DNA from 4 places in the Lysinibacillus sp. FN11 genome. Region 4 is predicted to be linked to each of the others. Evidence: riboswitches for the same ligand, from Rfam matches in the RefSeq annotation. Region 4 holds a riboswitch; each other region holds the start of a gene.

What was found. A riboswitch is a leader RNA that binds a small molecule or an ion and turns the genes downstream of it on or off. The one in region 4 is predicted to bind S-adenosylmethionine.
Region 1: it holds a riboswitch for S-adenosylmethionine, as region 4 does, so the genes downstream of both, NP781_RS17320 (methionine ABC transporter ATP-binding protein) here and NP781_RS21110 (cyclase family protein) in region 4, are expected to answer to the same signal.
Region 2: it holds a riboswitch for S-adenosylmethionine, as region 4 does, so the genes downstream of both, metA (homoserine O-succinyltransferase) here and NP781_RS21110 (cyclase family protein) in region 4, are expected to answer to the same signal.
Region 3: it holds a riboswitch for S-adenosylmethionine, as region 4 does, so the genes downstream of both, NP781_RS19630 (bifunctional homocysteine S-methyltransferase/methylenetetrahydrofolate reductase) here and NP781_RS21110 (cyclase family protein) in region 4, are expected to answer to the same signal.

What each region holds. Positions count from the first base shown of each region.
Region 1 covers NZ_CP102383.1:3,260,317-3,265,943, reverse strand. The annotation lists gene NP781_RS17345 (acyl-CoA dehydrogenase FadE) at 60-1,844, shown strand; partial or broken gene NP781_RS17340 (arsenate reductase family protein) at 2,033-2,388, shown strand; gene gcvH (glycine cleavage system protein GcvH) at 2,469-2,849, shown strand; gene NP781_RS17330 (toprim domain-containing protein) at 2,941-3,282, shown strand; gene NP781_RS17325 (thioredoxin family protein) at 3,297-3,608, shown strand; SAM riboswitch class I at 3,665-3,768, shown strand; gene NP781_RS17320 (methionine ABC transporter ATP-binding protein) at 3,851-4,879, shown strand; gene NP781_RS17315 (methionine ABC transporter permease) at 4,869-5,537, shown strand; gene NP781_RS17310 (MetQ/NlpA family ABC transporter substrate-binding protein) at 5,606-5,627, shown strand, end outside.
Region 2 covers NZ_CP102383.1:2,008,592-2,014,218, forward strand. The annotation lists partial or broken gene NP781_RS10735 (spore germination protein) at 1-261, shown strand, start outside; gene NP781_RS10740 (Ger(x)C family spore germination protein) at 287-1,486, shown strand; gene NP781_RS10745 (hypothetical protein) at 1,492-1,725, shown strand; gene NP781_RS10750 (GerAB/ArcD/ProY family transporter) at 1,757-2,905, shown strand; partial or broken gene metA (homoserine O-succinyltransferase) at 2,946-3,880, opposite strand; SAM riboswitch class I at 4,004-4,115, opposite strand; gene NP781_RS10760 (nucleotide excision repair endonuclease) at 4,319-4,690, shown strand; gene NP781_RS10765 (hypothetical protein) at 4,741-5,127, opposite strand; gene NP781_RS10770 (TrmB family transcriptional regulator) at 5,151-5,627, opposite strand, start outside.
Region 3 covers NZ_CP102383.1:3,711,617-3,717,243, reverse strand. The annotation lists gene NP781_RS19635 (protoporphyrinogen oxidase) at 1-665, shown strand, start outside; SAM riboswitch class I at 765-865, shown strand; gene NP781_RS19630 (bifunctional homocysteine S-methyltransferase/methylenetetrahydrofolate reductase) at 954-2,801, shown strand; gene metH (methionine synthase) at 2,794-5,627, shown strand, end outside.
Region 4 covers NZ_CP102383.1:4,006,622-4,012,248, forward strand. The annotation lists gene NP781_RS21095 (ABC transporter substrate-binding protein) at 1-925, shown strand, start outside; gene NP781_RS21100 (helix-turn-helix domain-containing protein) at 1,379-2,950, shown strand; gene NP781_RS21105 (YuzC family spore coat inner layer protein) at 3,065-3,469, shown strand; SAM riboswitch class I at 3,551-3,656, shown strand; gene NP781_RS21110 (cyclase family protein) at 3,749-4,486, shown strand; gene NP781_RS21115 (DedA family protein) at 4,517-5,113, opposite strand; gene NP781_RS21120 (Cof-type HAD-IIB family hydrolase) at 5,175-5,627, opposite strand, start outside.

The DNA.
Region 1 (5,627 bases), 750 kb from region 4:
TCTATATATGATCACTAGGGGAATCAACTAACAAAAAGATATATTGGGAGGAATTAATCATGACTGAAAAAACAACTGATTTCATTAAAGGCGGCGGATTTCTTATTGAAGATGTGGAATTAGATCGTGTATTTACACCGGAAGATTTCACTGACGAACATAAAATGATTGCTAAAACAACAGAGGAATACGTTACAAATGAAGTTTTACCAGTAGTGGAAAATTTAGAGCACCATGAATTTGAACATTCAGTGCGTCTCCTAAAAAGTGCAGGCGAATTAGGCTTACTTGGAGCAGATGTGCCTGAAGAATACGAAGGGCTTGGATTAGACAAAGTTTCTTCCGCTTTAATCGCTGAAAAAATGTCTGTTGCAGGTGGTTTCTCTATCACACATGGTGCTCACGTTGGTATTGGGTCATTACCAATTGTTCTATTCGGTAATGAAGATCAAAAGAAAAAATATTTACCTAAGCTTGCTTCAGGTGAATTAATCGCTGCCTATGCATTAACAGAGCCAGGTTCAGGTTCAGATGCTCTAGGTGCAAAAACGACTGCAAAATTAAATGAAGCTGGCACACATTATATTTTAAATGGTGAAAAACAATGGATTACGAATGCAGGCTTTGCTGATGTATTTGTGGTCTACGCAAAAATTGATGGCGATAAATTCTCTGCCTTTATCGTAGAACGTGCCTACAATGGTGTTTCAGTTGGTCCTGAAGAAAAGAAAATGGGGATTAAATCATCATCAACTCGTACATTAGTATTGGAAGATGCGGAAGTACCTGTAGAAAATCTATTAGGCGAAATTGGGCGTGGGCATATCATTGCGTTCAATATTTTAAACATTGGTCGTTATAAACTAGGCGTGGGCACAATTGGCGGATCGAAACGTGCATTGGAGTTAGCTATTCAGTATACAAACCAACGTCAGCAGTTTAAGACAAAGCTTTCTGATTTCAATCTGACAAAAGAAAAATTATCAACAATGGCTTCTCAATTGTATGCTTCTGAATCATTAAACTATCGTACTGTTGGACTATTTGAGGATCGCTTAAGCCAGTTAAGCCTGGAAGAGCAAAAGCAAGGAAAAGTAATTGCAGGTGCGATCGCCGAATATGCGATTGAATGTTCTATTGCCAAAGTATTCGGTTCAGAAACATTAGACTATATTGCTGACGAAGCTGTCCAACTTCATGGCGGTTATGGCTTTATGGCTGAGTATGAGGTAGAGCGTATTTACCGTGATTCTCGTATTAATCGAATTTTTGAAGGAACAAACGAAATTAACCGCATGATTGTACCTGGTACATTTATGAAAAAGGCGCTAAAAGGTGAGCTGCCATTATTACAAGTGGCTCAAAATTTACAGCAAGAGCTGCTTATGCTAATGCCAGAGGAAATCGGTACAGAGCCGTTAGCACAAGAAAAATATTTAGTGAAAAATGCCAAGAAAATTGCTGTCTTAGCTGCAGGCTTAGCAGCCCAACGCTTTGGTGCAAAGCTTGATCAAGAGCAAGAAGTATTGGTAAACATTGCGAATATAGCTAACCAATTATTTGCAATGGAATCAGCTGTCTTACGTACAGAAAAGGCAATTGCTCGTGACGGTGTTGAAAAAGCACATCAAAAATTGCTATACACACAAATTTTCTGCCAGGAAGCATTCGCAGAAATCGAAAAGGAAGCAAAAGACACAATTCTTGCTTCAGCAGATGGCGATGCAGCCCGTATGACATTATCTGCACTGCGTAAGCTAACGCGTAATAATCCATACAATCTAATTGTGAAGAAGCGTGAGGCTTCAGTTAAATTAATTGATGCTGAAAAATATATTGTTTAAAGCGCACACCTAACCTAGCTATCTGCAAAAGATAGCTAGGTTTTTTTATATAAGAAAAATGACTAATATCGTAAGAGGACGGATAAAAATGCAAAACTAGTGGATAAACTTACAAAAAAGAGTGAAGTTCACCATTGAAAACAACTATGATGGTATACTACAGAAAAAGACAGAAGAGGAGCATTGTAATGACGATTCAATTTTTCCATTATCCGAAATGTACAACATGTAAAAAGGCACAGAAGTGGTTAAATGAGCATGAGGTTTCCTATGAAGAGGTACATATCGCAGAGCAACCTCCCACTAAAGAAGAATTAACAGCTATTTGGCAGGCTAGCGGACAGCCTTTGAAGAAATTTTTTAATACCTCAGGTATGAAATATCGTGAGCTTGGCTTAAAGGACAAGTTAGCCGAAATGACGGAGGATGAGCAGCTTGAGTTATTAGCTTCAGATGGTATGTTAATTAAACGTCCCATCGTCACAGATGGAAAAAAGTTACTTTAGGTTTTAAAGAAGTAGATTTTGAGCAAGCTTGGAAATAACCGTATTAAACCTTGTATTTAGAGGAGAAGTATGGCACACTGAAAGTGAATATATTACATATTTATGGAGGGGTTTTTGCATGAGCACACCTAAAGACTTACGATACTCTGAAGAACATGAATGGGTAAAAGTAGAAGATGGAAAAGTACGTATTGGTATTACTCACTTCGCACAATCTGAATTAGGAGATATCGTATTCGTTGAGCTTCCACAAGTTGGCGACGAAATCAAAACAGATGATCCATTCGGTAGCGTAGAATCAGTAAAAACTGTTTCTGAATTATATGCACCAATCTCAGGTACTGTAGTGGAAGTAAATGCAGATTTAGAAGATAGCCCAGAATTCGTTAATGAATCACCATATGAAAAAGCATGGATGATCGTTGTTGAGCCTGCTGATGCATCAGAAGTTGAGAAACTAATGACAGCAGAGCAATACGAAGAAATGATCGCTGAATAAGACAAGCCATAATCGAAAAACGTCGGCAACTACCGGCGTTTTTTGTTATATAATGACTTATAAGTGGGGATCTCTAAATGGAGGTGGCGTAATGTTCGAGGGAAAATGCTTGATAGTAGAAGGGCGTTCAGATAAGCTACAAATTGAGCCTATTTTGAATGAGAATGTTACAATACTATGTACGAATGGTACAATTGGTGTGCATCAACTAGAAGAACTACTGGATCCCTATGAGGGCTGTGAGCTATTTACTTTTTTTGATGCAGATACTTCTGGGGATAAGCTACGTGCATTAATGGACAGACATTATCCAGAAGCTGAGCATCTGCGCACAATGCCAACATACAAGGAAGTAGAAACGACACCAAGAAAAGTCCTAGCGATGATTTTACTGCGTGCACATTTTTCAATCCATAATGAATATATTTTGTAAGGTTGCGTGAGTAAATGGAAGAATGGTCAACAGAGCAGTGGGAAACGGCTAAACAGTCGGGAGAGAAAACTGCATTTTATTTATATACACCGATGTGTGGAACATGTGCAGTGGCATCTAAAATGATGTCCGTTATTGAACAATTACTGCCACAGCTACAAATTGGTAAAGCAAATATCAACTTTTTGGAACACATTGCCTATGAGCATCAAATTGAAAGTGTTCCCTGTCTACTCATCAGTGATGGCGGAAAAGTGACAGAAAAAATTTATGCCTTTCAATCCGTACCATTTTTATATGAATTGTTAAAAAAATCAATTGACTGAACTTTACTAGCGTGGTAAAGTATCAAATATATTACTAAAACATTAAATATATCGAACTCTTATGAAGAGTGGCGGAGGGAAGTGCCCTATGAAGCCCGGCAACCATCACAATGTGAAAAGGTGCCAAATCACTCAAAGATTTTTCTTTGAAAGATGAGAGAACGGTTTAACGTATCATACGTGACCCCTTCTACTTGTCTGTGAGTGAAGGGGTTTTCTATATGAGAAAAGGAGTATTCGCTATGATCCAGCTTCAAAATATTACAAAGAAATACAAAACAGCAAATGGCGAATTAACGGCAGTCAAAGACGTCAACCTTACTATTAATAAAGGTGAAATTTTTGGCATTATCGGCTATAGTGGTGCTGGTAAAAGTACCATGATTCGTTTATTAAACGGTTTAGAGAAACCGACAGCAGGAACAGTAACGGTGAACAATCAAGAATTTTCATCGATAAAAGGGCAAAAGCTTAGAGCGGCTAGACAAAAGGTAAGTATGATTTTCCAGCATTTCAATTTACTTTGGTCGAGAACAGTTGCCGAAAATATTGCATTCCCTTTAGAAATCGCAGGCTTCCCAAAGGCTCAACGTGAAGCACGTGTGAAGGAATTGATTGCCCTTGTAGGCTTAGAAGGGCGCGATAAGGCCTATCCATCCCAGCTTTCTGGTGGACAAAAGCAGCGTGTAGGAATTGCACGTGCATTAGCGAATAATCCAGAGGTTTTACTATGTGATGAGGCGACTTCCGCACTCGATCCTGAAACAACGGATGCTATTCTTGATTTACTCGTAGATATAAATGAACGCTTAGGCTTAACAATCGTCCTGATTACCCACGAAATGCATGTCATTCGCAAAATTTGTCATCGTGTAGCGGTGATGGAGGCAGGCGAAATTGTGGAACGTGGTGAGGTATTGCAAGTCTTCCAAGCCCCACAGGCAGCTATTACTAAGAAGTTTGTATCTCAAATTACAGACACTAAGGAAACACAAGATACGGTAGCACAAATTAAAACAAACTATCCAACTGGACAACTTGTCAAACTTATTTTTGTTGGTGAAAAAACAGAACAGCCTGTCATCTCACATCTTGTGAAACAATTTGATGTAGAAGTAAGTATTGTTCACGGAAATATTTCGCAAACAAAAAATGGTGCATATGGTACATTGATTGTGCAAATTGATGGCTCTCAGACAAACGTCACTGAAGCCCTTCGTTATTTAAATACAGTGGAAGTACAGACGGAGGTGATTGAAAATGCTAACTAATCTCTTTCCGAATGTAGACTGGGAAAATATGTGGCAAGCTACGTATGAAACATTATACATGACAGCTATATCAACGGTTGTGACATTTATTCTTGGGTTAGTCATTGGTATTGTTCTATTTTTAACTAGTCCCAATCAGTTATGGGCAAATAAAATCGTTAACTTTTTAACAGGATCACTCGTCAATATTTTCCGGTCCATTCCATTTATCGTATTAATTATTTTATTAATTCCATTTACGAAGTTTTTACTAGGTACAATTCGAGGAGCTAATGCGGCGTTACCTGCATTAATTATCGGTGCAGCACCGTTTTATGCTCGTATGGTATTAATTGCGTTACGTGAAATTGATAAAGGTGTGATTGAAGCAGCTCGTTCAATGGGGGCGAAAACTTCTACAATTATTTGGAAAGTATTGGTTCCTGAATCATTGCCAGCCTTGATTTCTGGTATCACTGTAACGGCTGTTGCTCTTGTAGGTTATACTGCGATGGCAGGAATTATTGGTGCAGGGGGTCTTGGTAACTTAGCTTTCTTAGACGGCTTCCAGCGAAATCGCCAAGATGTGACATTAATGGCAACTATTTTGATCTTAGTAGTCGTATTTATTATTCAATGGATTGGTGATTTAATTACCGAGAAAATTGATAAACGCTAGCAAGTAAAAGAGGTTATTTCGGTTCTTACCGCTAACATATTTTAAACAAATAAAAGGGAGTGTCATAAATGAAAAAGTTATTAGCAGGAT
Region 2 (5,627 bases), 2.0 Mb from region 4:
CGTTTCCCATTAATGATTTTAGCTGCTATGTTTGGTTTATTCGGTGTAATGTTTGGCATTATGCTAATTATTCTTCATCTATGTAGCATTCGTTCATTTGGTGTACCTTATTTAAGTCCATTCGCACCGTTGGTACTACAGGATCAGAAGGATGCATTTGTGCTGTTCCCGCGTAGAAAATTACTTACACGACCTCGTTTAGTGAATCAAAAAAATATTGTTAGAGGACATAACTATATCAATGTAAAAGGCAGGAAATAACTTCAGGATAAATGAGGAATAGAATATGGCAAAATTAAACTGGATTTGCTTACTATGTATCCTCACTTTACTGTTAAGTGGTTGCTGGAGTAAGCGAGAATTAAATGAATTAGCCATTGTCGTAGCACTAGGCATTGACAAAATAGATGAGGAATATGAAATTACAGTTCAAATTGTCGATCCTAGTGAAGTCTCAGTGCGACAAGCTTCCACTCAACGCTCACCTGTCGTTAGCTATCATTCGAGAGGCGAAACCATCTTTGAGGCGATTCGAAAAATGACGACCATCGCTGCTCGAAAGCCCTATTTTGCCCACCTTCAAGTGGTTGTTTTAGGGGAAGATCTTGCTAAAGAAGGCATGAGTGATGCACTTGATTTAATTGTAAGGGACCATGAATTTCGTAAGGATTTCGACGTCATTATGTCTCACGAAGCAACAGCGAAGGAAGTATTAAATGTACTAACACCTATCGAAAAAGTTCCTGCTAATAAAATGTTAAATTCCCTGGATGTCTCTGAAAAGGCTTGGGGCTCCACAATAGCTGTTAATATTGATGAATTAGTCAATACGTTAAGCAATAAGCAGAAAGGGGCATTAATTTCTGCTATTGAAATTCATGGCGATAAGAAATTAGGGGTAGATCAAACAAATGTGCAACGTGTTAAAGCACCTGTGCTATTAGGTTATACAGGTTTAGCAGTCTTTAAAGGAGATAAATATATAGGGCTACTGACTGAAAGTGAAAGCAAAAGTGTTAGTTTTCTTAATGACAAAATTCAAAGTACGATAGAAATCATTGCCTGTCCTAATAAAGGGACCTTGTCTACTGAAATTACCCAATCCACTACAAAGGTGAAAGGGTCATTTAAAAACGGGAAACCGAAAATCGATGTTCATATTAATGTAGAGCAGAATGTTGGAGAGGTCGAATGTGATATCGATCTTACCAAAAATAAATCGATTGATTACGTTAACAAAAAAACAGCCCAGGGAATTGATGAACGCATAGAAAAAACAGTAGAGAAAATTCAACAGCAATATGAAGTAGATGTTTTTGGATTTGGGGATGCCCTACATCGGGCAGATCCTAAGCAGTGGAAAAAAATCAAGGATGATTGGACTTCCATTTTTCCAGATTTAGCAGTGGTAGTTCATGTAAAGGTAACTACCCAAGGTTCAGGTACGATGCAAAATTCATTATTAAACAAGCCAAAGGAGGAATAAATGCAATGGTACTAGCCGTAGCTATCTTGATCATCGCGATAATCATTGCGCTTATTTTTATTCCAAAGCTAAAAAAGCAACAGGATAGAAAAGCCATGATTGTATTCTCCTTTTTGCTTCTTATTGGAACGGCTTTAAATATGGGGATTGCCCTGAAAATCCATATTCCTAGCCCATTAGATTTGATTACCTTTATCTTCACACCAATTAGGGATTACATTGTGTCATTCACAAAATAGAAAGATGGACTGAGAAACGGAGGGTAGCTTGATGGAAAAAGAGATAATTAGTTCAAGACAGTTTACAATCGTTACCTTCCTCTATTCTATCGGTACAGCGATTTTAATTATCCCTTCGAGTATTACTGGTGCCGCTAAGCAAGATGCTTGGATAGCAGCAAGCATTGGTGTTCTCCTTAGTTTACTGGTACTAAAATTATTTTTAACACTGGCCAATCAAACACCATCTCTAAACTTTATCGAGGCTAATGAAAAAATTCTTGGGCGTTTTTTTGGGAAAATCACAGCAATTTGTTTCCTGATTATGACCTTTCTTTCGGCTGGAGAATTACTCTATTTTATAGGTATTTTCATGAAAACGGAAGTAATGCCAGAGACACCGACATTAGCATTTGCCCTACTGTTCAGTATCATTATTATGTATGCCGCTTATTTAGGAATTGAGACCTTTGCCCGTTCGGCAGAAATCCTCTTCCCATTGTTTATCTTTATTTTTATTTTTTTCGTCCTTAGTATTACCCCTCAAATTACATTTGAGAATATTCAGCCTCTACTAGAAGCAACCAAAACATCTATGTTTTATAGTATTGCACGCTTTATGAGTATCTTTTCCTTTCCATTACTTGTATTAATGATGCTCTATCCTACTGGTGTCAATGTACAGCCGTCTGCACAGAAAGGGCTATATATTGGGGCAATCTTTGGTGGAATCGTCTTAGTTACGTTGATTGTCCTATCGATTCTTGTATTAGGTCCTGAAAACACAGCATCAAGGACTTTTCCTAGCTATGCCTTAGCACAAAGAATATCTATAGGAAATTTTTTACAGCGTATAGAGATCATTATGGCATTTATGTGGATTTCGTCTATTTATATTCGTACATTTATGTATTTCTATACGACCGTTGTTGGCCTCGCACAAATTTTAAAGATCAAGGATCATCGCCCACTCATTATACCGATGGGGATAATTGTTATTGGACTTTCTCAAATTGTTCATCCAGATATTGTGCATTCTACTAATTATAATAATGAAATTTGGCCAATCTTTTCCTTTATTTTCACCATTTTATTACCCATACTATTGCTGATTGTGGTAGTTATTCGAAATCGTAAATCCAAAGCTCAAAAAAACGAAACACCTCAGCAGGAAACAGAAAATGACAATCAAAAAGTCTAATTTCTTTTAAAGCTAGAAAAGAAATTAGACTTTTTATTAATTAAATATGATATTCGATTTCATCTACAAAATCCCATTCATATGGTGTTTCTTGGTAAACATAGTAGTTCAACCAGTTAGAGAATAATAGATGCGTATGGGCACGCCATGTATTCATCGGCACTTGTGTCGGATCGTCATTCGGGAAGTAGTTTACAGGAACAGCGATATCTATGCCCTTCGCCACATCGCGACTGTATTCATCGGCTAGCGTTGTCGCATCATACTCTAGATGCCCCGTAATCATAATATTTTTATTATCTTTTGATTGTACAATAAATACCCCTGCATCCTCTGAATAGGATAATAATCGTAGATCTGGATGATTGCGAACCTCGTCAATCGAAACAGATGTATAGCGTGAGTGGGGCGCAGTAAATAAATCACTAAAGCCACGTACCAAATCTACAGTTAAATCTGTAATCACATGGGAATAGACACCTGAGCATTTAGCAGAAAGCTCGACCTTCCCAATGCCATAATGATGATACAATGCAGCCTGTGCCCCCCAACATATATGTAGCACAGATGTCACATTCTTTTTTGACCAATCCATAATTTCTGAAATTTCCTGCCAATAGTTGACCTCTTCAAAAGCCATTTTTTCTACTGGCGCACCAGTTATAATCATACCATCATAGCGGCGGTGTCGAATCTGATTGAACGTTGTGTAAAAAAGCTGCAAATGAGATTTACTCACATTTTTAGACTCGTGTGTGGCTGTATTCAAAAAGGTAATATTCACCTGTAATGGTGTATTCCCCAATAAACGTAATAATTGGAGCTCTGTTTTTTCTTTTTCAGGCATTAAATTTAATATTAATATATTTAATGGACGGATTTGCTGTGTTTTCGCACGATCTTCTTCCATGACGAAGATTTTTCCTCACGTAAATGTTCTCCAGCTGGTAAATTTTTCGGAATATTAATTGGCATCTTGCTTTCCCCTCTCTATAATCACTCTCTTTTAGCAAACCTTGCTTGCATAGGATGCAACAAAATTAAAAAATCCTCCTCATTCCATACGAGATAGAATGAGAAGGATTTTTTTCACGTCCACTCTTATCTCTCAAAGGAAAAAATCCTTTGCTGGAATTAGCACCTTTCTAACAATTGTTAGAGGTTGCTGAAGCGTCATCGGGCCAAATCCCTCAGCTTCTCTTGATAAGATTATTTAATTATCTTGAATTGTAACACGAACTAGTTAGAATATCAATAATTCATAGAATATTTTGTGATTCATGTGCATGTTCCTTGCTCAATTGATGTACACTAAGCTTGCTATATGTGGTGTTTCTGCATTTAAAATTTATGGTAAACATGCCGTAATTATGTTACCATATACTTTTAGTAAGAGAGAGGAACGTGAATAGTTTGATTAAAATTGAATTTCCAAAACCAGATCTAGTAATCCGTCAACGTGAACAAGATTTAAAACCAGGTGATGTGCCAATCACACCTTACTTCGGTTTTATTGACTTCCATAAAATCACACGTGATAAAGGCGGCATTTTCTTATTCTATAATGACAAGAATGAGCTATTATTTGTTGGGAAAGCACGTAAAATTCGTCAACGTATTAAAAAACATTTCGAGGATAATGTATCTCCGATGAAAAACCATCGTGATGAAGTGTTCAAAATTGAAGTCTATGAAGTAGAAGATCCAATGGAACGTGAAATTTACGAAACATACGCGATTAATACTTTCCGCTCTAAATATAACGTAGACAAAGTCTTTTATTAGACATCTCATAAAGAAACCGAAATCTCATCTAAAGATTTCGGTTTCTTTTATCACATAATGGTCATACGATCAATGGGCGTACTCTGACCGTTTATTCGCAAATCAATGGTATCAAGCTCAGGATTCTTGACGGTGATTTGAAAAACATAGGGCTGAGCCTCTTTCCTTTGCTCGCTGCCTTCTTCTAACTGGATGATAAGCCTATTTCCCTCAGCTGTAATACTTGCCAATACATTCCCTTTTGAATAATAAACAAGATAATATGGAGCATCATTTTCATGTAATAGTTGTATTCTGTCATTAGAAACAATATTTTTTTGGACATTATCTGGGACAACCGTTAGCTCATGAATCGTTGGTGGATTGGTTGGTGGTGTAGCATTACAGGCTCCTAGCATGAGTAAGCTCATTAAACCTAGCAACACGAATTTTTTCAAGTTACTCCCCTTCCCTTATAAGACTATTCTAAGAAAAAAGCTTTCCGCTCCTTAGCAATCCAGTCTTCTAACTCCTGATCATCCCGTTTTACTAACCGATTAATGAGTACATCATGCCATATATAATCCTCTAACAAATAAATGTGAACGGAATCATTGGTGATAAAGGCCGTCTCTTGGGTAGATGGAGAATGACCATAAATCATTTCCTGACCATCTACCGATAAGATAAACCAATGCGGTGTCGACGCTTTTTTTGTATAATGTGTGGCTCTATGCTGGTCAATTGAGGCTAGATGCTCTCCTACATATAACGTAATGCCATGAACAGGAACATGCAGCGCCACCTCTTGCAAATCTTCACGTAAGACCTCATACATATCTTCCCACATCGACAGCATCACTTTTTTCTTCGCCTTCTTTAGAAGTGACTGACAATAATTGATAATAGATTCCCTGCCCTTCAGCATGACCACTTTAGGCTCAGCTTCCTGCACTTT
Region 3 (5,627 bases), 300 kb from region 4:
GTGTTACTACGTTAAATGTTCAAAAACAAGATAAGAACTACACTATTACCTTAGCTAATGGTGAAATTATTGAGTCAGATTATGTCGTTTTAGCATTACCGAACGATACTGTCCAAAATCTGCTACAGGATGAATCTTTAAACCGCTATTTTGATCGATTTACGACAGCGTCAGCGATTACTATCTATTTAGGTTTTGATGTGCCAGATGCTAAATTGCCAGCAGATGGAACAGGCTATATTGTTTCCCATAATTCAGACGTTACTTGTAATGCAGCAACTTGGACTAGTCGTAAATGGAAGCATACATCGAAAGAAAATAAATTACTTGTGCGACTCTTTTATAAGAGCATCAATCCAGCCTATGAGCAACTACGTGCCATGACGGATGAAGAATTGGCAGCAGTTGCTTTAGAAGATGTGAGAAAGAGCCTAGGAATAGAGGAGCAACCAACCGTTGTGAATGTAACAAAATGGATTGATCAAATGCCTAAATATGATCTAGCACATCGTGAGGCATTACAAGGATTACTACAAGAATTACATGAGAAATATCCTAATTTATCGATTGCAGGGTGCTCATATTTTGGCGTAGGTATCGGTGCTTGCATTCAAAATGGGAAAAAAATTGGCGAAGAGCTTGCAAAGGAACTTGCCAATTTCTAAGATTTTAAGTGGAAAAAAACTTTGTTATGTGAAATAGTCTTGACTCATTCGTCAGTAAACGATATGATTCTTTTAATTATTTAAAAAATTCATACTTAATTCTTATCAAGAGAAGCAGAGGGACTGGCCCATTGAAGCTTCAGCAACCAACTTTATTGTCAGGTGCTAAATCCAGAAGACCGTTGAGTCGAAGATGAGAAGGAACAACAATGATGAATCGTTAAAGCCTTCTTTTTTATGAAAGAAGGCTTTTTATTATATAGAGACATAGGAAGAGAGGCTAATTTTATGGGATTGCTTGAAAGGTTAAAAACGCATGTATTGACGGCAGACGGTGCAATAGGCACAGTGCTATATGGCTATGGATTGGAGTATTGCCATGAGGAAATGAATGTTCAGAGACCCGAGTTAATTGAAAAGATTCATAGAGAATATATTGCAGCTGGTGCTGACATCATTCAAACGAATACGTACGGTGCAAATGCCATTAAATTAGCTCGCTATGGATTAGAATCACGTGTCCAACAATTTAATGAAGCTGCTATCACCATCGCAAAACGAGCAGCGGCTGATGGCGGTCAATTTGTTTTAGGAACAATTGGTGGTATTCGGGGAATTCGTAAAAGTGATGCAACCTTGGATGAAATATTAGCGACTATTGAAGAACAAGCAAGAGTCTTACTTGCAGGGAATCCAGATGGCCTTTTACTTGAAACTTATTATGATTTTGAAGAATTAACAGCAACCTTAAAGATGCTACGAGAAAAAACAAAATTGCCGATTATTGCACAAGTTTCTATGCATGAGCCTGGTGTTTTACAAAATGGGATGTCTTTAAATAATGCTCTACATGAGCTTGAATTCCTAGGTGCTGATATTGTTGGTGTCAATTGTCGACTAGGTCCACACCATACAATTCTGGCATTTGAGGGTGTAGAACTTCCTCATAAGGCATTTATGTCGGCCTATCCAAATGCTTCACTTCTGGACTTAGAGGATGGGCGTGTCGTTTATGAGTCAGAAGCTGATTATTTTGGTCGAGCGGCTGTTGAATTGCGTGATCAAGGTGTACGCTTAATAGGGGGCTGCTGTGGTACAACACCCAAACATATTGCAGCAGCAAAGAAGTATTTAGAAGAGTTATCACCGGTTCAGGAGAAGCATGCGAAGCCTAAAAAGATTGAGATTGTTCGGGAAGCGGAGCCAACAAAGTATGAGCCTCTTCATGAAAAAGTTAAACGTGAACGCTCTGTCATAGTAGAGTTGGATACACCTAGACATTTAGAGATCGATGGGTTCCTTGAAGGAGCAAAGCAATTATATGATGCAGGTGCAGATGTAGTTATGATGGCAGACAATTCACTGGCCTCTCCACGTATTAGTAATATTGCAATGGGCGCATTGTTGAAGAGCACACATAATGTACGCCCACTAACTCATATTACATGTCGCGACCGTAATTTAATTGGTCTACAATCCCATTTAATGGGGTTAAATGCTTTAGGTATTCATGATGTGTTGGCCGTTACGGGTGATCCAACGAAAGTAGGAGATTTCCCAGGTGCGACAAGTGTTTATGATGTATCTTCCATGGAGCTAATCCAATTAATTAAGCAATTAAATGAAGGGGTCTCGTTCTCAGGTAAGCCACTTCGTAAAAAAGCAAATTTTTCAGTTGCTGCTGCATTTAATCCAAACGTCCGTGTGTTAGATCGTGCTGTGACACGCTTGGAGAAGAAAATTGAGCATGGGGCAGACTATTTCATTTCTCAACCAGTATATACGAAAGAGAAGATTGTAGAGATTTATGAGGCAACAAAGCATTTACAAGCTCCAATTTACATCGGTATTATGCCTGTTACGAGTTATAAAAGCGCTGAATTTTTACATCATGAAGTGCCAGGTATCAAATTATCTGAAGATGCCTTAACAAGAATGAAAGCATGTGGAGAAGATAAAGAAAAGGCAACATTGGAAGGGATTGCTATTGCCAAAGAATTAGTAGAAGTGGCTACGCAATATTTCAATGGGATTTACCTTATTACACCATTTTTACGTTACGATGTGACACTAGAGTTGATGAAATATATAGAGCAATTGGATGAACAGAAAAAAGGAGTAAGTATACATGGCTAAGCACTCGATTGAAGAGCAACTAGAGAAACGCATTTTAATTCTTGATGGCGCAATGGGAACAATGCTACAAAATGAAAATTTATCAGCAGAGGATTTTGGTGGCGAGGAACTTGATGGCTGTAATGAAAATCTTGTGCTTACTAGACCAGATGTCATTGAAAAAATTCACCATAAATACTTAGAGGCAGGCGCAGATATTATTTGTACAAATACATTTGGTGGGACGCCTCTTGTGTTAAATGAATATGATCTTGGCACAAAAGCAGAAGAAATTAATAAGCGTGCAGTGGAAATTGCTCGCCAAGCAGTGGATCGTTATTCCACATCGGATTGGCCACGTTTTGTTGCAGGGGCTATGGGGCCAACAACAAAAACGTTATCAGTAACTGGTGGTATTACATTTGATGAGCTAGAGGAAAATTTTTATGTACAGGCAAAGGCATTAATTGAGGCAGGAGCCGACGTTTTGTTATTAGAAACAAGTCAGGATATGCTCAATGTCAAAGCAGGCACACTTGGCGTAAAGCGCGCTTTTGCATCAACGGGAAAAGAGCTACCCGTCATGATTTCAGGAACAATAGAACCGATGGGTACAACGCTTGCAGGGCAAACAATCGATGCCTTTTATATTTCGATCGAGCATATTAAACCATTATCAGTTGGCCTAAACTGTGCGACAGGACCTGAGTTTATGACGGATCACATTCGTTCATTAGCAGAGCTTTCAACAGGCTATATTAGCTGTTATCCAAATGCTGGCTTGCCAGATGAAGAAGGGTGTTATCATGAATCACCGGAATCGCTATCGCAAAAATTAAAAGGTTTTGCAGAAAAAGGTTGGCTTAATATTGTAGGTGGATGTTGTGGGACGACACCGGCTCATATTGCAGCCATTCGTGAGGTCTTAAAAGATGAAAAACCTCGCCAATTACCAGAAAAAACACATGGTCATGCAGTATCAGGAATTGAACCGTTATTGTATGACGATTCTATGCGTCCGTTATTTATTGGGGAGAGAACAAATGTAATTGGCTCTCGTAAATTTAAGAATTTAATCATCGATGGGAAATTTGAGGAGGCCGCAGAGATTGCACGTGCTCAAGTCAAAAATGGTGCACATGTTATTGATATTTGTTTAGCCAACCCTGATCGCGATGAATTAGCCGATATCCGTGGTTTTATGCAGGAGGTTGTAAAAAAGGTTAAGGTGCCTCTTGTGATTGACTCAACTGATGAAAAAGTAATTGAGGAAGCATTAAAGTTTTCACAAGGGAAAGCCATCATTAACTCTATTAATCTAGAGGATGGTGAAGAACGATTTGATGCAGTATTACCACTCGTGAAAAAATATGGTGCATCGTTAGTTGTCGGAACGATAGATGAAAAGGGAATGGCGGTTGACCGTCATCGAAAGCTCGAAATTGCCGAGCGCTCCTATCAACTTTTAACGGAGAAATGGGGGATTGCACCAGAGGATATCATTTTCGACCCATTAATGTTCCCTGTAGGAACTGGGGATGAGCAGTATATTGGTTCAGCGTTAGAAACGATTGAAGGCATTCGTCTCATCAAAGAAAAATTGCCGCAGACATTGACGGTACTTGGCGTAAGTAATATCTCATTTGGCTTACCACCAGTTGGTCGTGAAGTACTGAATGCTGTTTATCTCTATCATTGTACACAGGCGGGCTTAGATTATGCCATTGTTAATACAGAGAAATTGGAGCGTTATGCATCCATCCCTGAAGAGGAAATCAAACTCGCAAATGACCTGCTCTTTAATACAAATGATGAAACATTAGCAGTGTTTACAGATTTTTATCGAGATAAAAAGAAGGAGAAAACGGAAGCTGATATTCCGAAAACGGTTGAAGGTCGTTTAGCTTACTATATATTAGAAGGTACCAAAGAAGGGCTAATTGAGGATTTAGACGCTGCAAGGGAAATCTTCGAGGCGCCACTTGATATAATTAATGGTCCTTTAATGGAGGGCATGGCTGAGGTAGGTCGATTATTTAATGATAATCAACTCATTGTAGCAGAGGTCTTACAATCAGCAGGTGTGATGAAGGCCGCAGTTGCTCATTTAGAGCAATTCATGGAGAAGGATGAAGAGAGTGCTGGAAAAGGGAAAATGGTACTTGCTACGGTAAAAGGCGATGTTCACGATATTGGGAAAAACCTGGTTGATATTATATTAAGTAATAATGGCTATAAGGTAGTCGATTTGGGCATTAAAGTAACCCCTGCCCAATTGATTGATGCGATTCGTAAGGAAAAACCTGATTTTATTGGGCTGTCAGGTTTACTCGTGAAATCAGCGCAGCAGATGGTCATTACTGCTCAGGATTTTAAAGAGGCAGGAATTGATGTACCTATTTTAGTTGGTGGGGCTGCACTTTCACGTCGTTTTACTGAAACAAAAATTGCAGATGAATATGGTGGTCCTGTTATTTATTCAAAGGATGCTATGCAAGGCTTAGAGCAAGCGAATCTATTAATGGGTGAAGGGACACGTGAAAATTTCTTAGCAGAAATTGAAGAATCCCGTCAAAAACGTTTAGAGGCCGATGAAAAACGAGCTGCTCGTCCGGCAAAAGAGGTAACAATAAAGCCTGCACGAACAGTTAAAGGAGCGCCAGTATTTTTACCAGCTGATTTACGACGTCATGTGAAAAAAGACTATTCTGTATCTCATTTATATCCTTATGTTAATATGCGTACATTACTGGGACACCATTTAGGTTTAAAAGGGCAAGTTCAGCAATTGCTTGATGCGGGTGATTCAAGAGCAACAGAGCTCAAGGATTTAGTAGATGATTATTT
Region 4 (5,627 bases):
TGTAGTTTTCTTTGCACTAATATTCGTATTAAGTGCCTGTGGCTCAAATGAAGTAAAAGAGGATACAGCTACAGAAGAACAATCATCTAAAGATACAAGAATTGTAGAAGACGAGTTTGGAAAAGTAGAAATTCCTACAAATCCACAGCGTGTAGCTGCTATCTATTTGGAAGACTATTTAACTGCTTTGGATGTAAATCCCGTTGTGCAATGGTATCACCCATCTTGGGGAAAACAGGACTATTTAGGATTAGATGTTCCTGAGTTCGACATTACTGGTAGCATGGAAACATTATTACAAGCCAAGCCTGATTTAATCATTGTAGATGGTGCCGCAGACAAGGCAAAGTATGAGGAATACTCAAAGGTAGCGCCGACTTACCGCTTGAAAGAAGATATTCTACAAGATCCACGTGAAATTGCAAAAACAATAGCTGATGTTTTAAATATTCCAGATAAAGCAAAAGAAATGGTTGATCGATATGAGCAACGTGTTTCCGATTTAAAAGCAAAACTAGATGAATCAATTGGAGACGAAACAGTTGCTGTTGTACGACTAAATGTAGCAGATAATACATTAGCGTTATTTGGCATTAAAAATCGCTACTCTGGCTATATTTACACAGAGACAGGCTTAACACCACATCCATTAGCCCGTAATATGGCAGAGTCCCAAGAGGGCTTATCGGAAGAGGCTATCACGGAATTAGATGCGGATCATATCATCCTTTTCCCTTCAAACGGTACATGGGAGTCTAAAGAAAACCAAGAAGCCATTAAGTGGTTAGATAGTACACTATGGAAAACACTCCCTGCTGTAAAAAACGGGCATGTCTATATTGCTGATCGCACATATTGGCAATCTGGCGCAATCACAGCCAATTTGCTAAAGTATGATGATCTAGAGAAATGGTTCGTCAAATAATTTTCAAAAGAAAGCTCTTAACGAGGGCTTTCTTTGGTTTAGTGTTTAATCAATAGCACTTTTGTGAAGGAGAAAATGGATAGGTTTTGTCACTCATCACTTCTTCACATTGAAATAAGTGCCTATCCTCTCTTTAATAGACTTTTTTGTTCCCTACTGCTAGTACGAAAGAAGAAAAGACACGTTAGCAGCATAGTTGATTGGAGTGGAGCCAGCGTCACTCCAAGGGGATTTAGCGTCACAGATGAGACCCTGGAGCGAACGTAAGTGAGTGAAGCGGCTCATCGGACGCCCCCTGGAAAGGACGCTGGAGGAGCGGAAATCAACCCCTTGCCTTGCTAAACGGGCTTTTTCTACTAGTCATATGATCTTTTTCAACAACATGAAGAACGCTCTTAATGAGGGCTTTCTTTGTGTTGTTATGCCAATTCAACAAAAAGGGGTGAATTATCAATGGGTAACTTAACACATGTTTATACGTTACAAAATATCTCTTATGCAATTCAATCATCAAAAAAGTTATTGATTAGTAGTGATTTCTATACACTTTTCATCGTAATGAATGGTAGCGGAAAGCTAGAAATAGATCATGACACCATTCATTTTAGTGAAGAAAAGTGCATATTGATACCGCCAAATAACACGGTTAGTATCCACATTCAAAGTGAGCACCTTTGTTTTTATCAATTACAATTCAACATTGTCAATCTCAGCAATAGTCAGAATTCACATAGCCATTTTACAAGTATCAGCGAACGACATCTTCTCCCCTTTTCACAATGTCATAGACTGCTAGAAGTCATCTATCAGAACCGGTTAGCGGAGGATGAACACACGATTTTTGAACAGCATGTGCACTTTCAAGAACTGATGTTATTGCTCTTACATCAAACCATACCCAAGCAAATGCAAAAAAATGATCGCCAATCTGTTGAACAATCCATTAACCATTTACATAAACATTATGAAAAGGAGTGGACGGTTGAGCAGCTAGCACAGCTCGCTGACGTACCAAGATGGAATTATACGCGTATTTTTAAAGATATTACGGGACAAATTCCTCTTCACTATTTAACTAACATTCGTATTGAAAAAGCTAAGCAACTATTAATGACAACAAATGATCGAGTATTTGAAATTAGCCAATCTGTCGGATTTAATAATGAGTATTATTTCAATCGTCGTTTTAAAGAACATGTCGGCATCTCTCCAGGACAATATCGAAGAAATCAAGGCAGCCATCTACGTGTATTTGCACCATTCTTAGAAGATTTCTTTGTTGCCCTTGGGATTACGCCAATTGCTCAATTCAGTCATTCAAAATGGGGAAAACAAGACTATTTAGGTCTACAGGAAGTGCCAGATATCGATGTACAAAATAGAGAAATAGATCGACTCCTTTACTATAAGCCAACTTTAATTATGCTAGATTCTGGTATAGAGCGTTGGGAATCCTTTCATCATTTAGATGAGGTAGCCCCCGTCTGCCACCTCTCACACCCCGGAGAGAATTGGCAATCTACTTTATTTAAAATTGCAGATCTAACAGGAAAAACCTCTTTGATGCAAGACGTAATCCTACAATATGAAGATAAAGTACAACAAGCAAAAGGAATTCTTAGCAAATCTGTTTATGGGCAAAGTGTGGCATTTCTCCGTATTTCAGCCATTGGCATTACTCTATACGCGGGCCCTGAATGTGGCTATACGGGCCCCATTTTATATCGTGATTTAGGTTTAATGCCACATTCACTAGTATTGAGTATTCCGCACAATCAACGTAAAGTTCAACTGACATTTGCTCAATTGTTGCAATTAGATGCTGATCATTTATTTATTACCTTTGATAAACAACATTCCATTTATGAAAATGAGGAACGTGCTATTTTAAAAACTCCTACTTGGAAAAACCTAGCTGCCGTTAAAAGCAACTGTATCTATGAAGTAGACTTTTTAACATGGATGAATTATGGCATTTTATCACATAGTAAAAAAATTGATGATGTCTTGAATGTACTTGGCTAAAAGGAAGCTTACTTTAGCTTCCTTTTTAAATGTTTAGGACAAACATTGCACTGCTAATAACACCGAAAGCCGTTTGGCTACATAAGATAAGGTATCAGTTATAGGATAGGAGGAATGACCTTGTATTACAATCCTTATCCGTATTTTGTGCATCCCTATCATTATCCAACATCGCCTATCGCTAATCATTTTGCCATTAGACCCTTTTCGCAACACCTAGCAATGCCGACCAATAATCCTTTTCCACCTGTCGATACACACAAATTAAAAGCTCCAGCATCACGGATAAAGGCGATGATGCAGCAAGCCCAATTACTTACGGATAAAATAGATAGCTCCCAACAATTCGCACATGATTTAATGAATGCTGCTCAACTTTCAAATAAAACAGAGGTTGAAAAATTAATCACATCAACAGGCATTACGGTGAAATTTGAAACAAACTATACACCAGACAGTTTTAGAATACGTCTTATTGATAATGATTGTTGTGGCGTCACCTTAAATTTGAATTGGTGAAAATTCCTAGTGAACTTGTAAACTATAAAAAACTATGCTAAAGTGTTTGTATTGTTATTTCTGAAAATTCTTATATTACTTTTCTTATCAAGAGAGACGGAGGGATTGGCCCGATGAAGTCTCAGCAACCAGCTAACAGTATGGTGCTAATTCCAATTGGCAAAATGATCAGCCTTGAAGATGAGAAGAAGAACTACCGTTGTTTCAAGCAGGAGTCCTCTTCTATTAGGGGACTCCTTTTTTATTTACCACTATTTTTTACAGAAAGCAGGGAAATCGATGTCTAATGAACTTTTGCAAGCATTGGAATTATTAAAATCGAAACAGTGGGTTGACTTAACACATACTTTCGGCCCTAATTCACCACATTTTTTTATGTTTGAGGACGCTAAATTTGAAACATTATTTTCTCATAAGGATGGTTTCTTCGCTCAACAATTCACGTTCCCTGGTCAATATGGCACACATATCGACCCACCCATTCATTTTGTGCGAGATACTCGCTACTTAGAAGAATTAGAACTAAAAGAGCTTGTTCTCCCCCTTGTTGTTATTGATAAATCACAAGAGGCTGCGAGCAACCATGATTTTACATTAAGTGTAGAAGATATTCTTAATTTTGAGGACAAGCATGGAGAAATTGAAGCAGGAACATTTGTTGCATTACGTACAGATTGGAGTAAGCGCTGGCCAGATAAAGAGGCTTTCAGTAATAAGGATGCAGATGGACATAACCATATCCCTGGCTGGAGTTTAGAAGCTTTACAGTTTTTACTAACAAAACGTAAGGTAAGCGCAATTGGTCATGAAACATTCGATACGGACTCTGCTGCTGATTTTCGTAAAAATGGCAAGCTAGAGGGCGAATATTTTGTGCTTGACCAAGACACCTATCAAATTGAGCTAATGACTAATTTAGACAAGCTACCTGCGAAAGGCGCTATCATCTTCAATATCGTACCTAAGCCAGAAAAAGCATCTGGCTTCCCTGTGCGCTCATTTGCTATTTTGCCATAACATAAAAGTCGGTATAGCGTATACCGACTTTTATGTTTGTCCATTTCTTTTTTTGAATAAAAAGTAAGCAATGAGCATCCCTACAATAAATAAAAGGATAAGATAGATACTATAATGAGTTAAATAGTATCCAACAAATAGCCATTTCTCTCCAAGCATCTTTCCTAATGATATAAATGTGAACGTCCAGATAAATGCCCCTATATAGGCAAAAAGCGCAAACTTTCTATAAGGATAATTATTAATAGCCGCAATATATGCTGTCAAATGGCGTACCCCTGGAATAAAATAGCCAATTAATAATAGGGTAGGTCCTATTTTTGTAAACATCTTTTTCGTAAAGTCAATTTTTTGCTCTGTAATATGAATTCTAGGGCCATATTTCTGCAATAACGGTAAGCCAAAACGATAACCAATATAGTAGCTTAAGGTAATGCCTCCAACCGCACCAATCATTGCACTGACCAAAGCAGGAATGTGTTCAAGACTTTCTCGGTAAACACTATAGCCTACATAAGTTAGAAACACCTCATCAGGAAGTGGCACCCCAACAATACCTCCAATTAGAATCACGATAATCCCAAAGTATCCGTAATGTTCAATTAGAGACTGCACGTGATGTGCCATAAATCATCCCACCTAAAATTTATTAAAATCTACCTGCTATATATAGTGTAACCTCAGCGCTCTAAATGACTTGAAGCTGACGTAAAGCAAAATTGATACCGCCATCCGTAGATTTCTTTGTAACAAAATTGGCAGCTCTTTTTAGAGCTTTACTACCATTTCCCATAGCAATTCCTACTCCTACATACTCCAACATATCAATATCATTATCCCCATCCCCAAAGGCAATCGCATTCTTAGGGTCAATATTAAAATGATCAAGCACCGCTTTAATAGCTATAGACTTCGAAACATCCTGCTGTAAGACATTCACTATATAAGGATGCCAACGCTGTAAAAATATATTCGAAAATTGGCTAGTATATCTTTTTTCTGCCAGCTCATCCGCATATAAACACATGAGGAAAACCTCTTCATCTACAATTTTTTCATTTATAAGTGGAAAAGCTCGTAAAGATAAAGTTTCTTGCATCGCTCTTAAAGCTACTGGACTTTGTATGCTATTCATGGATAG